DNA from 4 places in the Micromonospora sp. NPDC048909 genome. Region 4 is predicted to be linked to each of the others. Evidence: riboswitches for the same ligand, from Rfam matches in the RefSeq annotation. Region 4 holds a riboswitch; each other region holds the start of a gene.
The links. Region 4 has a riboswitch for cyclic di-AMP ahead of AB0C04_RS23715 (C39 family peptidase). Riboswitches for the same ligand answer to the same signal wherever they lie in the genome.
Positions count from the first base shown of each region.

Region 1: another riboswitch for cyclic di-AMP. It lies ahead of AB0C04_RS07095 (hypothetical protein); the one in region 4 lies ahead of AB0C04_RS23715 (C39 family peptidase).
Region 2: another riboswitch for cyclic di-AMP. It lies ahead of AB0C04_RS01355 (NlpC/P60 family protein); the one in region 4 lies ahead of AB0C04_RS23715 (C39 family peptidase).
Region 3: another riboswitch for cyclic di-AMP. It lies ahead of AB0C04_RS03630 (hypothetical protein); the one in region 4 lies ahead of AB0C04_RS23715 (C39 family peptidase).

Region 1 is NZ_JBEZFU010000002.1:188,416-192,000, reverse strand. Features, by position in the region: gene AB0C04_RS07105 (AAA family ATPase) at 1-168, shown strand, start outside; gene AB0C04_RS07100 (cation diffusion facilitator family transporter) at 273-1,187, shown strand; cyclic di-AMP (ydaO/yuaA leader) riboswitch at 1,341-1,470, shown strand; gene AB0C04_RS07095 (hypothetical protein) at 1,475-2,545, shown strand; gene AB0C04_RS07090 (hypothetical protein) at 2,693-3,214, shown strand; gene AB0C04_RS07085 (SRPBCC family protein) at 3,218-3,585, opposite strand, start outside.
Region 2 is NZ_JBEZFU010000001.1:276,673-280,257, reverse strand. Features, by position in the region: gene dcd (dCTP deaminase) at 6-584, shown strand; gene AB0C04_RS01355 (NlpC/P60 family protein) at 645-1,631, opposite strand; cyclic di-AMP (ydaO/yuaA leader) riboswitch at 1,698-1,833, opposite strand; gene AB0C04_RS01350 (N-acetylmuramoyl-L-alanine amidase) at 2,073-3,585, shown strand, end outside.
Region 3 is NZ_JBEZFU010000001.1:754,455-758,039, reverse strand. Features, by position in the region: gene AB0C04_RS03635 (YibE/F family protein) at 311-1,678, shown strand; cyclic di-AMP (ydaO/yuaA leader) riboswitch at 1,845-1,976, shown strand; gene AB0C04_RS03630 (hypothetical protein) at 1,980-2,999, shown strand; gene AB0C04_RS03625 (carbonic anhydrase) at 3,099-3,585, opposite strand, start outside.
Region 4 is NZ_JBEZFU010000009.1:183,745-187,329, forward strand. Features, by position in the region: gene AB0C04_RS23710 (alpha/beta fold hydrolase) at 1-428, opposite strand, end outside; gene AB0C04_RS23715 (C39 family peptidase) at 578-1,423, opposite strand; cyclic di-AMP (ydaO/yuaA leader) riboswitch at 1,652-1,793, opposite strand; gene AB0C04_RS23720 (hypothetical protein) at 2,079-2,849, opposite strand; gene AB0C04_RS23725 (hypothetical protein) at 3,029-3,379, opposite strand; gene AB0C04_RS23730 (acyltransferase) at 3,472-3,585, opposite strand, start outside.

The DNA.
Region 1 (3,585 bases), on a different contig from region 4:
CGGCTGCAGGTGGTGACCAGCCTGGAGGCCAAGGGCATGGAGTACGACGGGGTGGTGCTGGTCGCGCCGAGCGAGATCCGGGCCGACCCCGGCTCGGGCGTCCGGACGCTCTACGTGGCGCTCTCCCGGGCCACCCAGCGGCTCACCACGATCGACCCGACCGGCTGACACCGTGCGAGGCACCGCCGCCACTGAGCGCGGTCGATTACTTGCACACATAGCAATGTGAGCATATATTTGACCGGTCCGGACCGTCGGCGGAGGGTGAGTTGGTGGGCGCAGGTCATGACCACCACGGGTCGGTGGCGAACGCCGCGCAGCATCACCGTGGCCGGCTCTGGGCGGCCTTCGCCCTGCTGAGCGGCCTGATGGTGGTCGAGGCCGTGGCCGCGTTCCGCACCGGCTCGCTGGCCCTGCTCTCCGACGCCGGGCACATGTTCACCGACGTGCTCGGCATCGGCATGGCGCTCGCCGCGATCACCGCCAGCCGACACGCCAACCAGGATCCGCAACGCACCTTCGGCCTCTACCGGCTCGAGGTGCTCGCCGCGCTGGCGAACGCCGTCCTGCTCTCCGGGGTCGCGGTCTACGTGGTGGTCGAGGCGGTCGGCCGCTTCGGCGACCCGCCGGAGGTGCTGGCCGGCCCGGTGCTGGTGGTGGCCACGCTGGGCCTGCTGGCCAACCTGGGCGCCTTCGCGCTGCTGCGCTCGGCCGCCCGGGAGAGCATCAACCTGCAGGGCGCCTACCTCGAGGTGCTCGGCGACCTGCTCGGCTCGCTCGGCGTGATCGGCGCGGCGGCGCTCATCGCGGTGACCGACTGGTGGTGGGCCGACCCGCTGGTCGCGGTGGCCATCGGCGTGTTCATCCTGCCCCGCACCTGGCGGCTCGGGCGGGCCGCGGTCCGCATCCTGGTCCAGGCCGCCCCGGAGCACCTGCAGGTGACCGCCGTGCACGACCGGTTGGCCGAGGTGCCCGGCGTGGCCGGCGTCCACGACCTGCACGTCTGGACGCTCACCTCGGGCATGGAGGTGGCCTCCGCGCACCTCACCATGTCGCCCGGGGCCGACGTCGGCGCGGTGCTCGCCGCCGCCCGGACGGCGCTCAGCGAGGACTTCCACATCGAGCACGCCACGTTGCAGATCGAGCCCGGAGCGACCTCCGGGGCCTGCGGGTCGGTGGAGTGGTGATGAGGACTCTCTTAATTCAGGGTGGCTATCGTCCGCTTACGCCGGATTTTCCGGTAACCACAGCAGCACCCTCTGTCACTTCTGCTGCAGAGGTCGCCCTGGCACCGGTAGGCTCGGTCCCGGCCTCCGCCAGGCGGCGCCCATCGGCGCCGGCGGTGACCGTCGCCTAATCGCCGCACGGCGAGCCGGGGAACCACGTTCGTGGGGTGCATCCGCGTCAGCGGTAGGGATCTTCCGTCCCGAACCCGTCAGCTAACCCGGTCGGCGGCTGACGGAAGGACATGTGCATGCCACCAGTGGCACCCGTACGACGACGCGCCGCCCGAATGGCGGCCCTGATCGCCGCGACGCTCGCCCTCGGCGTCGCGATCGCCCCCGGCACCGCCGCCGGCGCCGCTCCCCCGGCCGGGCAGCTCGCCGCGGCCCCCGGGCAGGACGAGGAGGGCGGCACCCCCGCGCTGCGGGCCCAGCTCGAGGCGGCTAGCAAGGGCTACCTCGACGCGAAGAGCGCACTCGACCGGTCGGTGAAGCGCCAACAGCAGCTCGGCGCCGAGCTGAAGACCACCGAGGCCGAGCTGAACGTGCGCAGCGGCAAGGTCGGCGAGATCGCCGGGGTGGCCTACCGCACCGGCCGGCTCGGCGCGATGTCGGCGCTGCTCAACAGCGGCTCCCCGGACGGCTTCATGGACCGGGCCGCCGCCCTGGACGCGGTGGCCGCCAACGAGGACCGGGTGCTGCGCGAGCTGCTGGCCACCCGGGACGAGGCGAACCGGACCCGGGCCGCGCTGGACGGCGAGATCCGCGAGCAGCGCAAGCAGGTCACCGTGATGGCCAAGCGGAAGGAGCAGGCCGAGCGGGCGTTGACGGTCGCCAACAACAACGCCACCCGCGCCGCGGACGTCTCCAACCGGGGCACCTCCACCGCGACGGCCACCCCGGCCCGGCGCAACTCCGACGGCTCCTGGCCCTCGGAGTCGTGCAGCGTCAACGACCCGACCCCGGCCACCGGCTGCATCACCCCACGCACGCTGCACGCGCTCAACCAGGCCAAGGCGGCCGGCTTCACCCGGTACGTCTCCTGCCACCGCAACGGTGGCTCGGGCGAGCATCCAAAGGGTCGAGCCTGCGACTTCGCCGCGCAGAAGGGCGGCTTCGGCGGCGACGCCACCGGCGGGGACAAGACCTACGGCAACAACCTGGCGGCGTACTTCATCCGCAACTCCGACCGGCTCGCCGTGCTCTACGTGATCTGGTACCGGCAGATCTGGCTACCCAGCAGCGGCTGGAAGTCGTACAGCGGGGCGGGCGGAGACCCGTCCAGCGACCACACCAACCACGTGCACCTGTCGGTCTACTGACCCGGCCCGCCGGGCGGTCCGCACCGCGGGCCGCCCGGCGTACGCACGCCGTGGCGTCGCCACCGGCAGCGCTACGTCGCCGGGCGTAGCCGAGGTGTCGTCGGTCGCCGGACGAACCGGCGGGCCCGCGCGGGCAGCATCGGCGGCATGACCCGGATACCGCCCCGCACCCGCAAGGCGCTGCTCACGCTGCACCTGGTCACCTCGCTCGGGTGGCTCGGCACCGACCTGGTCCTGCTCACCCTCGGCATCTCCGTGCAGCGGGGCGCCGACCCGGCCGTGGTCTACCCGGTCGCCGCGCTGATCGGCACCGCCCTTTTCGCCCCGCTCAGCGTGCTGGTCTGGCTGGTGGGCGTGGCCAGCGCGCTGCTCACCCCGTGGGGACTGCTGCGGCACCGCTGGGTGCTGGTCAAGCTGCTCATCACGACGGTGATGGTCGGGCTGGTGCTGCTGCTGCTCACGCCGAACCTACGCGCCGCCGGAGAACTCGGCGCCACGCTGCCGTCGAGGGACCGGGCCGACCTGGTGATCGCGCCCGCCGTGTCCACCACTTTGATGATCATCGCGACCGTGCTCTCCACCTACAAGCCGTGGGGCCGGCCGCGCCGGGCGGCCGCGCCGGTGGCGAGCCGCCGCCCTTCGGCGGTGGCCGGACGCCCGGCGCGCTGACCGTCAGTCGGTGGCGCTCGGGCCGCCCGGGGCCGCGTCCAGCACCGCGGCGAGCCGGCTGGCCAGGCCCAGGTGCGCCGCCTGCGCCTGCCGGAAGGCGTACCGGAACAGGGGCGCCGGCGCGGCGAGGGTGATCTCGACGTCGATCCGGACCAGCCCGCCGGGCTCGGCGCGGAGCCGGGTGTGGTTGCGCACCGTGGTGGCCGGCCACTGCCGGGCCACCATGACGATCTCGTCGTCCGTGCTGACCAGCAGGTCTGCCTGGTAGGTCGTCCGGAACCGGAGCGGACCGGCGGCCAACCGGTCGCTGATCGCGTAGCTGGCACGCGCCCCGGGCCGAGGCGGGAGCTGCCGCACCTCGATGATCAGCG
Region 2 (3,585 bases), on a different contig from region 4:
GTCCGATGCTGCTCTCCGACCGCGACCTGGTCACCGAGATCAAGGCCGGCACGCTCGGGTTGGAGCCGTTCGAGCCCACCCTGGTGCAACCGTCGAGCATCGACGTACGCCTCGACCGGCTCTTCCGGGTCTTCAACAACCACCTCTACACCCACATCGATCCGGCGATGCAGCAGGACGACCTGACCTCGGTGGTCGAGGTGCCCGACGGGGAGCCGTTCGTGCTGCACCCGGGGGAGTTCGTGCTCGCCTCGACCCTTGAGGTGATCTCGCTCGGCGAGCAGCTCGCCGGCCGGCTGGAGGGCAAGTCGAGCCTCGGCCGGCTGGGCCTGCTGACCCACTCCACCGCCGGCTTCATCGACCCGGGCTTCTCCGGCCACGTGACGCTGGAGCTGTCCAACGTGGCGAACCTGCCGATCACCCTCTGGCCGGGCATGAAGATCGGGCAGCTCTGCATCTTCCGGCTCTCCTCGCCGGCCGAGCATCCGTACGGCTCGGCCGTCTACGGCTCGCGCTACCAGGGCCAGCGGGGCCCGACCCCGAGCCGCTCCTGGCAGAACTGGCGCGCCTGGCCGACCCGCTGATCCCGGCACGACGAAGGGCCCGCTCCGGCATCGGAGCGGGCCCTTTCATCAGTACGCGGATCAGCCGGGTCGGCCGTAGCTGTGGATCGGGCCGTCGTCGACCTTCTTCATCTTGACCGGTACGCCGGCCTGCGAGGCGTGCACCACCCAACCACCGCCGACGTACATGCCGACGTGGTGGATGTCGCTGTAGTAGAAGACCAGGTCACCGGGGCGCAGTTCGGCCCGGCTGACGTTCTTGGTCACCCGGCTCTGCTGGGCCGCGTTGTGCGGCAGCGAGACCCCGGCCTTCGCCCAGGCGGCGAGCATCAGGCCCGAGCAGTCGTACGAGTTCGGGCCCTCGGCGCCCCACACGTAGGGCTTGCCGATCTGGGCGCAGGCGAACTTGACCGCGGTGCCGGCGGCTCCACCCGGATAGGTTGCCGGGCAGGGGGCGGGCCGCAGCGAACCGCCGCCGCCGTTGCCGTACACCTTGATCCGGAGCTTCTGCAGCCGGTCGATCTCGGCGTTGATCTGCTTCTTCTTGGCCGCGAGCTGGGCCTCGGTCCGAGTGAGCTGGGCGACCATCTCGTCGAGCGGCGCCTTCTGCCGGGCCAGCTGGTCGCGCAGGTTGGCCACCTGCTGCACGTCCTGCTGCTGGTTGTGGGCGAACCGGTCGAGCAGCTCGAGCTGGCCGACCACCTCGCTCGGGCTCTGGCTGCCGAGCACGGCGTTGATGGTGAGGACGTTCTCGCCCTTGTACGCGCGTACCGCGAGCGCGCTGACCTTGTCCATGGCCTGGTCGACCTGGAGTTGCAGCGGCTTGATCCGGGCACCCAGCGCGTCGGCCTGCTTGCGCTTGGCGGCGAGGTCCTGCCGGGTGGCGTTGTGCCGCTCGATGATGGGTTCGAGCTTGTTCCAGTCCTCGTCGATCTGGCGCTCGATTTCGGCGACCGACGGGTCGGCGTGGGCCGCCTTGGCGCCACCGGTCAGGACGACGGCGACGCCGAGCAGTGCGGCGAGCATGAGGGTGAAGCGGGACCAGCGTGGGCGCGGCGCAACCGTCACCGGGCCGGCTGTCGCCGGCCACTCGGACGGAGGCCGCGGGGCTTGGTGGGCCACCGGGCTCCGGACTCCTTCTTCCTGACCGCCTACCGGGTTAGCTGACGGGTTCGGGCGGGAAGGTAGGCGCCCTACCGCAGTGACTGCGGATTCACCCCGGAAACCTGGGTCCCCGGCTCGCTCGCGAGCGACTCGGCGGTGTCGGACCGTTACCGCCCCGGCTGGACGGAACTGTTGGCGGGCCGACGAATGACCAGAGTAGAGATGGTCGTTATCGATCCGCAACCCATGGGGCCGTGACACTCCGTACCCGAGTCGCGGTGGCGCACCCTCGGTCCGTCATGAAGATTTCCTTCCGTGAATGTTGATAGATGGAAAGGTATTGACGCAGTGGTCGCGCCAGGGCCAAGGTGACCCCATCCCTACCCGTCCGACCTGGGGGGTTCGATGCACCGTTCAACCCTGTCGAGGAGCAGGCGCGCCCTGCTCACCGCCGCCGTGGTCACGGCCGCGGCAGCCGTGCCACTCGGCGGCGGCCCGGCCACCGCCGCGCCGCCCGACGACCGCCAGCAGCAGTACGCCGCCGCGGCGGCGGAGTACGGCGTACCGGAGAACGTCCTGCTCGGCGTCTCGTACCTGGAGTCCCGCTGGGACACCCACGCCGGCACGCCGAGCACCAGCGGCGGGTTCGGGCCGCTGCACCTGACCGACGTCGCCCACGTCACGTCGCAGCCCGCCGGCTTCCACGTCGACGCGCACGAGGACCCGCGCGGTGACGAGTCCCGACCGTTCACCGTCACCGCGCCGGCCGGCGCCGCCGCGAGCAGGAACGCCCCGCTCGCCGCCGCGGTGCAGACCATGCAGGCCGCCGCCACGCTCACCGGCGCGACGGTGGACGCGCTCCGCTCCGATCCGGCCACCAACATCCGCGGCGGCGCCGCGCTGCTCGCCGCGTACCAGCGGGAGCTCGGCGGCCCGCTCGGCGCGAGGACCGACCCGGCCGCGTGGTACGGCGCGGTCGCCCGCTACTCGGGCGCCGACACCGAGGAGACCGCCGCGGCCTTCGCCGACGAGGTGTACGACCAGCTCCGCTCCGGTGCGAGCCGCCGCACCGACGACGGCCACCAGGTCACCCTCGCCGCCCGGGCGGTCAGCCCCGACCAGTCCGGGCTGCACCAGCTCGGGCTACGTCGGGCGGAGCGGCCGGACGGGCTGGAGTGCCCGGTCGGCCTCGGCTGCGAGTGGATCCCGGCGCCTTACGAGAAGTACGGCCCGGGCGCCGGCGACTACGGCAACCACGACCTGGGCAACCGTCCGGCGCAGCAGAAGCTGGAGTACATCGTCATCCACGACACCGAGGGCTACTACGGCCCCAGCGTCGGGTTGGTGCAGCAGGCGGACTACCTGGGCTGGCACTACACGCTGCGCTCGGTGGACGGCCACGTCGCCCAGCACATCAAGGCCAAGGACGTCGGCTGGCAGGCCGGCAACTGGTACGTCAACGCCAAGTCCATCGGCATCGAGCACGAGGGCTTCGCCGGGCACGGCACCTGGTACACCGAGGCGATGTACCGGGCCTCGGCCAAGCTCGTGCGGCACCTGGCGCTGCGATTCAACATCCCGCTGGACCGGCAGCACATCATCGGGCACGACAACGTTCCCGGCACGGTGGCGTCCACCGTCGCCGGAATGCACTGGGACCCGGGCCCCTACTGGGACTGGTCGCACTACTTCGACCTGCTCAGGGCGCCGTTCCGGACCACCGGCACGGCCTGGACCGGCCTGGTCACCATCGACCCGGACGTCACCACCAACCGGCCGGCCTTCATCGGCTGCAACCAGCAGCCGCCCGGCGTGCCGACCCCGCCGCCGCCGGCCGAGCCCTGCCCGCTGCGCGGCTCGTCCGCGGTGATCCTGCACAGCGCGCCCAGCCACGACGCGCCGCTCGTCAACGACCTCG
Region 3 (3,585 bases), on a different contig from region 4:
CGGCCGGCCCGGCGGGCACCTTCCCCGGCATGCGGTGCCCCGACACCGCCCCACGCGAGCGGCGGCGTCGGCCACACCTGGTTAGCATTCCGACAATGGCTCTCCGGATCCCGCACCGTCCGGCCCGACCGCACCGTCGGGCACCGTCCGCCGCCCGCGGCCGGAACCGGTCGGGCGTCGCGCTCACGGTGGGTCACCGTCGCACCACCCTGGCGCCATCCGAGGCGCCTACCCCGGTGGTCGTCCGGCGGCGCTGAACCGTTCGCCCCGCCGGTACGTACCCCGCCTCGGATTCGTTGGGAGACTCGCATTGGGCGCCGACCACACCCGTCCCGCTCCGTCCACCCCGCCCCGGGTGCGACGGATCCTCGTCGCGACGGTGGTCCCCCTCGTCCTCGCCACCGTGGTCGCCGCTCTGGTGCTCTGGCCCTGGAACTCGCCCGAGCCGGAGGCCGGTGCCGACGTGCCGCGCTACCACGGCACGGTCACCCGGGTGGTGAGCGAGTCCTGCCCGCCCGCGCCGGAGGTCCCCGAGGGCGCGCCCGAGACCGGGTCGGAACCCTGCGGCACGGTCAGCGTACGGGTGGACACCGGCCCGGCCGCCGGACAGCAGGTGCAGACCCCGATTCCGGCCGGTCCGGGGGCGCCACGGGTCGAGGCCGGCGACGAGATCATCCTGGTCGAGCTGACCGATCCGGCCGATCCGACGGCGAGCAGCTGGAACATCGCGGAGCACCAGCGGGGCACGCCACTGATCTGGCTGGCTGTCGTCTTCGCCGCCGCCATCGTCGCGTTCGGCCGGTGGCGTGGGGTGGCCGCACTCGCCGGCCTGGCCGCCAGCTTCGCCATCCTGCTCGCCTTCGTCCTCCCCGGAATCAGCGCGGGCCGGTCGCCCCTGCTGGTCGCGGTGGTCGGCGCCGCGCTGATCATGTTCGTGGTGCTCTACCTGACGCACGGGATCACCGCGCAGACCTCGGTGGCCGTGCTCGGCACCCTGGGCAGCCTGGTGCTCACCGGGCTGCTCGGCACCCTGGCCACCGCCGCCACCCACCTCACCGGTTTCGGCAGCGAGGACGCCACCACGCTGTCGATGTTCCAGGCCGACGTGGACCTGCACGGCCTGCTGCTGGCCGGCATCATCATCGGCTCACTCGGCGTGCTCGACGACGTCACCGTCACTCAGGCGGCCACGGTCACCGAGTTGGCCCACGCGAACCCGGGCCTGTCCCGCCGGCAGCTCTACCGGGCCGCGACCCGGGTCGGCCGGGCGCACATCGCCTCGACGGTGAACACCATCGTGCTGGCGTACGCCGGCGCCTCGCTGCCGCTGCTGCTCCTGCTGACCGCCGACTCCCGCGGGGTGAGCCAGATCCTCACCAGCGAGTTCCTGGCCCAGGAGATCGTCCGCAGCGCGGTCGCCACGCTGGGCCTGATCGCCGCCGTACCGCTGACCACCGCGCTGGCCGCGCTGGTGACCACGGCCGGTCACGACGGAACGCCGGAGCGCGCCGGCGACGGCACTCCCACCACCCCCGCCGCCCGGCCGGCGCCGGACCGGGCCGAGGCGTTGGAGGCGCTCGGTGCGGGTCGGCCCGGTCCGGCCGGAGATCCGGAACCATCCCCCGCCACCCGGAAGTGGTGGCCCGACCCGGACAGGAGCACAGACAGCGCATGGTGACACTCCGCAGCGTGATCAGGCGGGTCCCACGACCTGACGACCACGTCACTGATCACCCAGCGCAATGGCGAAATGACGGTTTTAGTCGGCATCCGGACGTAGATCCACGGGTCGACTCTCAGGTAACCTCGCTGCCGGTTACCGACGAAGGCGCGCAGCGGCGCCTGCGGTACCACCGCCCAATCGCCAAGGGGCGAACCGGGAACCCAGGTACCCGGGGTGAATCCGCGCCAGCGGTAGGGGCCACTTCCGCCCCGAACCCGTCAGCTAACCCGGTCGGCGGTCGATGGAAGGGAACACTGTGACGGCACCCCTACGCCGCTGGTTGACACCTGTGGTGGCCGTGTTCGCCGCGTTGGCCGTGCTCGCCGGGCCCCTCCCGGCGTCCGCCGCGCCCACCCCGAGCACCCCCTCCGGGCATGAGGAGGACGGCGAGCCCAAGCTGCTCAACGACGTGATCGAGGCGACCAACCGCAGCTACTCCTCGGCCAAGATCAAGCTGGAGAAGTCGAAGAAGCGCCAGCTGGAACTCGCCCTCGAGGTGAAGCGGGCGCAGGACGAGCTGGACGCGCTGGCCCCGCAGGTCGGGCAGATCGCCGCTCAGTCCTACCGCACCGGGCGGATCGGCGCGATGGCCGTGCTGCTGGAGAGCAAGGCCCCGGACTCGTTCGTCCAGCGCGCCGCCGGCCTCGACGAGCTCAACCTGGTCAACGGGCAGAAGCTTGCCAAGGTCAACGCCATCAAGAGCCGGGCCGAACTGGCCAAGCTCGCGATCGACGCCGAGGTACGCGAGCAGCAGAAGCAGACCGCGGTGATGGCCAAGCAGAAGCGCGAAGCGGACAAGGCGCTGGCGCTGGTCGGCGGGAAGGGCTTCACCGGCGGCCTGGTCTCGGCCACCTCGCCGGTCGCCCGGATCGGCCCGGGCCGGACCGCCGACGGGGACTGGAAGCCGCAGTCGTGCTCCGAGAACGACCCCACCACCTCCGGCTGCGTCACCCCGCGCACGTTGCACGCGTACAAGGAGGTCAAGCGGGCCGGCTTCAACCGGTTCGTCGGCTGCTACCGCTCCGGCGGCCCGTGGGAGCACCCGAAGGGCCGCGCCTGTGACTGGTCACTGCAGAAGAGCGGCTTCGCGCCGTGGCACAACAACGACACCCGGATGTACGGCAACAACGTGGCCGCGTTCCTGATCCGTAACGCCGACCGGCTCGGCATCTACTACGTGATCTGGAACAGGCAGATCTGGTTCCCGGCGACCGGTTGGAAGTCCTACAGCGGGCCCTCCAACCACACCGACCACGTGCACATGTCGCTGCTCTAGCGACATCCGCACGACAGGGCCGCTCCGCGCTCGTGGGGCGGCCCTTCGCGTACCCGGGCGAGCTGACCGCCCACGACCGGCGGGCCGGGGTCGACCCTGCTAGGCGCCCGCCGGCGCGTCGAGGCCCACCGGGGCGATGGATCCCCCCGCCGGCACCTCGGCGACCTGGAGCACCTCACCCGCGGCGAGCCGGTACGACATGCCGACCACCGCGCACCGCCCACCGGCCACCTCGGCGGCCAGCACCGTGGAGTTGCCGAGAAGGGCCTCGACGGTCTGGGCGATGTGGATGTCCACGATCCCGTTGATGTCGTCCACACCCTCGGCGGCGGCCCGGCGGAGGCTGGGCACCACGGCGTCCACCACCGCACCGAGGTGTCCCGGCGGCGGGGTGCCGGTGGCGACCGCATCCCGGGCCGCCTGCACCGCGCCGCAGGAGTCGTGCCCGAGCACCACCACCAGCGGGACGCCCAGCACGCTGACCGCGTACTCGACGCTGCCCAGCACCTCCGGACCGGCGGTGTGCCCGGCGGTGCGGACCACGAAGAGATCACCCAGGCCGCGATCGAAGATGATCTCGGCGGCG
Region 4 (3,585 bases):
CGGCGGGCCGCCTCGTCCCGGCTGGCGAACCAGGTGACCGGTCGGGTCGCCAGCTCGCCGGCCTTGTCCAGCTCGGCCTCGGACCAGACGGCCTTGATGCCGAGCCCGATCACCGCGTCCACGGGCAGCCCGGTGGCCCGGGCGGCCAGCGCCAGCCCGACCACGCCGCCCAACGAGTGCCCCAGCACGACCAACCGGTCGCCCGGCGCCAGCGCGGCGGCGACCCGCTCGGCCAGCGCGCCGAAGGAGTACGCCGGCAGCGGCGGTGACCAGCCGTGCCCAGCGAGGTCCGGTGCGAGCCACCGTCCCGCCCACCGGCTCTCCAGCAGCGGCGCCCAGGGCAGCCACACCTCGCCGGTGGCGCCCAGCCCGTGCAGCAGCAGCAGGACGGGCTGGCGGTCGGCGCGGGTACCGGTGTCATCGACCATGGTCCGCAGTGTGCCACCGGCCCGGCTGCCGGGCGAGTGTCCGGTCGGCGGACGACAGCCGGAGGTAGCGGATCCGACAGGATTCCGCCCACCAACGCAGCGGGCGCCGGCTCCCTGAGGGAGCCGACGCCCGACGTCCTGCTGTCTGCTCAGGCGGAGTAGCCGCGGGTGGCCATCCAGTTCGCCAGGTCGATGGTCGTGATCCAGTACGACGGCACCGCCGGGTTCGCCGAGTCGGCGATCTTCACGGTCCGGCCGTTGTCCCGGTAGCCGACCACGGCGATGTAGTGCCCGCCGGAGAAGGAGTGCCACCCACCGTCGACGTCGGTGGCGTCGCCGACGATGTTCGCGACCACGCCGCGCCCGTCACTGACCGCGGCCACCACGTCGGCCTGGAGCCGGTCCATCTGGGCGGGGCTGGGCGCGCCCGGGAACATCCGGGTCCGGTACGGGTCGCCCTTGACCACCGCGTTCAGCACCCGGGTGGTGTCCTCGGCGGAGTTGGTGCCCATCTCGGTGGTGCCGAGCTGCGTGGCCAGGGCGTCCTGGCTGCGCTCGATCCCGGCGGCGCTGAGCGCGTTGCGGGTGGCGGCCGGGCCGCAGTAGAAGTACGTGGTCTGGGCCTGGTAGTCGTAGTCCAGGATCTTGCTCGCCGGCGGCTTCGGCGGCTCCGGCTTGCGGGTCAGGTCGGGGTCGACGGCCTTCTTGACCGCAGGCGCCGGGCTGGCCGCCGACGGCGCGGCGGTCGACGGCGAGCTGCTGGTCGAGGGGTTGGTCCGGGCCTCGCCCCGGGAGGCGACGCTGTCGCTGCGCAGTTCGGCCACCGAGGCCGAGGCGTGCTGGGTGACGGGCTTGTCGTCGCCGTTGTGGAGCAGCGCGCCGGTGCCGGACGCGAGCACCAGCGCCGCGGCGGACGCGGCGGCGACCTGCACCGGACGCTGGGTGGCGAGACGACGGAGCTGGCGCTTGAGGGTGTGCTTCACGGGATCCTCCACGGACTGAGGGGAAGAGCGACGCACCGCGCCGGCGTCCGAGGACAGGCAGGCGTGACCGCGCGGATCTCGTCCGCGGGTGGTGGACCGCTCAGGGGAACGCCCGGTGGCCGGGCGGAAGACGCGGGTGCCGGGGTCAGCTCGCCGCTACGGGGCGGGCGAGCGCGGGCACCGCGGTGCCGTGGAGAGGTGGGGACGACCAAGGGGTGGGAGCGGATGACACGAGGATTGAACTCCTTCCGACACCGCCGACCGGGTTAGCTGACGGATTCGGGCGGGAAGATCGCCCTACCGCGGGCCGTGGCTCGCGGATTCACCCCGGAAATGCTTGTGGGTCCCCGGCTCGTGGAACTCGATTAGGCGGGTCGGCGCGGCGTCGCCTCTTGCGATCGGTTACCGCACCGGACGCGCCGACACTACTGGTAGGTATGGACCCTGCCAACCCTTACCCACCTGCGTAAACGTCGATCATGATAATTTTTTTTGCGCGTACGGACACTGGCGTGACTCAATGGGACGAGCAGTTCTGCCGGCACCGGAGGGCGACAATCGGACAGGTCGGCGACAACAGCCCCGGAACCCCTGCGAGATTGGTGCCCACTGTTCCGGCTGACCGTTTCCGGCGCTCTGTGACCGGGGTCACGGAACAATCGTCGGATCAGCCCACCCGGGCCGGCCGCCAACGCCCGACGGTGGCCCGTGCGGCGCTGATGCCCTCGGCCCGGCGGGGCGCCGGCACCCGGGCCGGCCGGAGCCGCGCCGCCGCCGCGTACGCCTCGGCGGCGAGGGTCCGGGCCGACTCGGCGGCCAACTCGGCGTCCCGCCACGCCGACCGCTCCCGCTGCACCGCGGCCCGGTGCTCGGCCAGCTTGCCGTCCCGGATCACCCGGGCCAGCAGGACCTCCTGCTCGACCGGGTGCCGCCGGGGATCCCAGCCGTTGCGGTGGGCCAGCACGTCGCCGAGCTGCCGCAGGGTCAGCTCGCCGCGCCAGTGCGCCGCCGTGGCGGCCCGGTGCAGGTGCCGCTCCCGGGCCGCGTACTCGGCGGGGGTGTGCGGTGTCCTGGGCGGGCCGAACGCGCCCGCGCCGGCGAACCGCCGGGCAACGGCCTCCGCCTCGTCGTACGCCGTCCAGGCCCGCTCGGCCTCGGCCTGAGTGGCCAGCCAGTCCGCGCGCCGTCGGCGGGCGGTCTGCGCGGCCCCGGCGGCCGCGACGGCCACCTCGTCGGCGTACCGGCGCAGGTCGGCGGCGTCGGCCGCGGCGAGCTCCCGCTCGGTCGGGGCGGCAGGCGGGGTGTCGTCCGGTCGGTCGCGCTCGGGGCGGGCGACCAGCACGGTGAGCACGGTCAGGGCCAGCACCAGCAGGGCCGACCAGATGGCGGCGGCCTGCGGCACCTCGATCAGGAACTGGTAGAGGACGGTCTTCTCCATTGACGGCACCTAACGGGCAGCGGAGGCGGGTGCGGGACGGCCGGGGCTTCCGGCGTGATCGCGGGCCACTGTCGGGCTGCCCGGAGCTGGGGCAGTGGAACAGCCCGGATCGGGTCGTCGGGCGGGCGCGGCGGGGAGGTTCGACAGGCGCGGCGGCGGGCGGCTTGCGCGGGGTGCGATCAGGCGGCCGGTGGGGCCCGGGGCGCCCGGGCGGCCGGCGTGGCCGAGAGCGGCGGCCGGACGTCCGCGGCGACCACCACGGTCGACGCGCCAGCCGGCGCCGGTGCGGCCGGACCGGCCACCACGGAGGGAAGAACGCCGGTGGGAACCCGCTGCTCGGCGGCCAGCGTGTCGTCGGCGCCGGCGTGGTGCCCCGCGACCGAGCCGGCCACCGGCGCCACCGCCGGCGCCGGCGCGTCCGTGGCCGACGCTCCCAGGCTCAGGGCACCGAGGACAGCGAGGCTGGTCAGCAGCCGGGCCGCCCATCGCGCGACCCACCACAGGGGACAGGTGAGCGCGACGGAAGGCACGGCACCACGCTACCGTCGGCGCCGCCGGGTCGCATCGCGTGACGGGCGTGTCGCCGACGCCGCGCCGAGGGCACTGACCAGGGTGGACAGCCTCAGCGCGACTCGACGTACGCCGGCTGGTCGGCGGGGGTCGCGGTGCCCGCGCGCGGCGCCGGAACGGTGACCGTGGCGGGCGGCGCGGTGGGGGGCGCGGCCGGCGGCGCGGT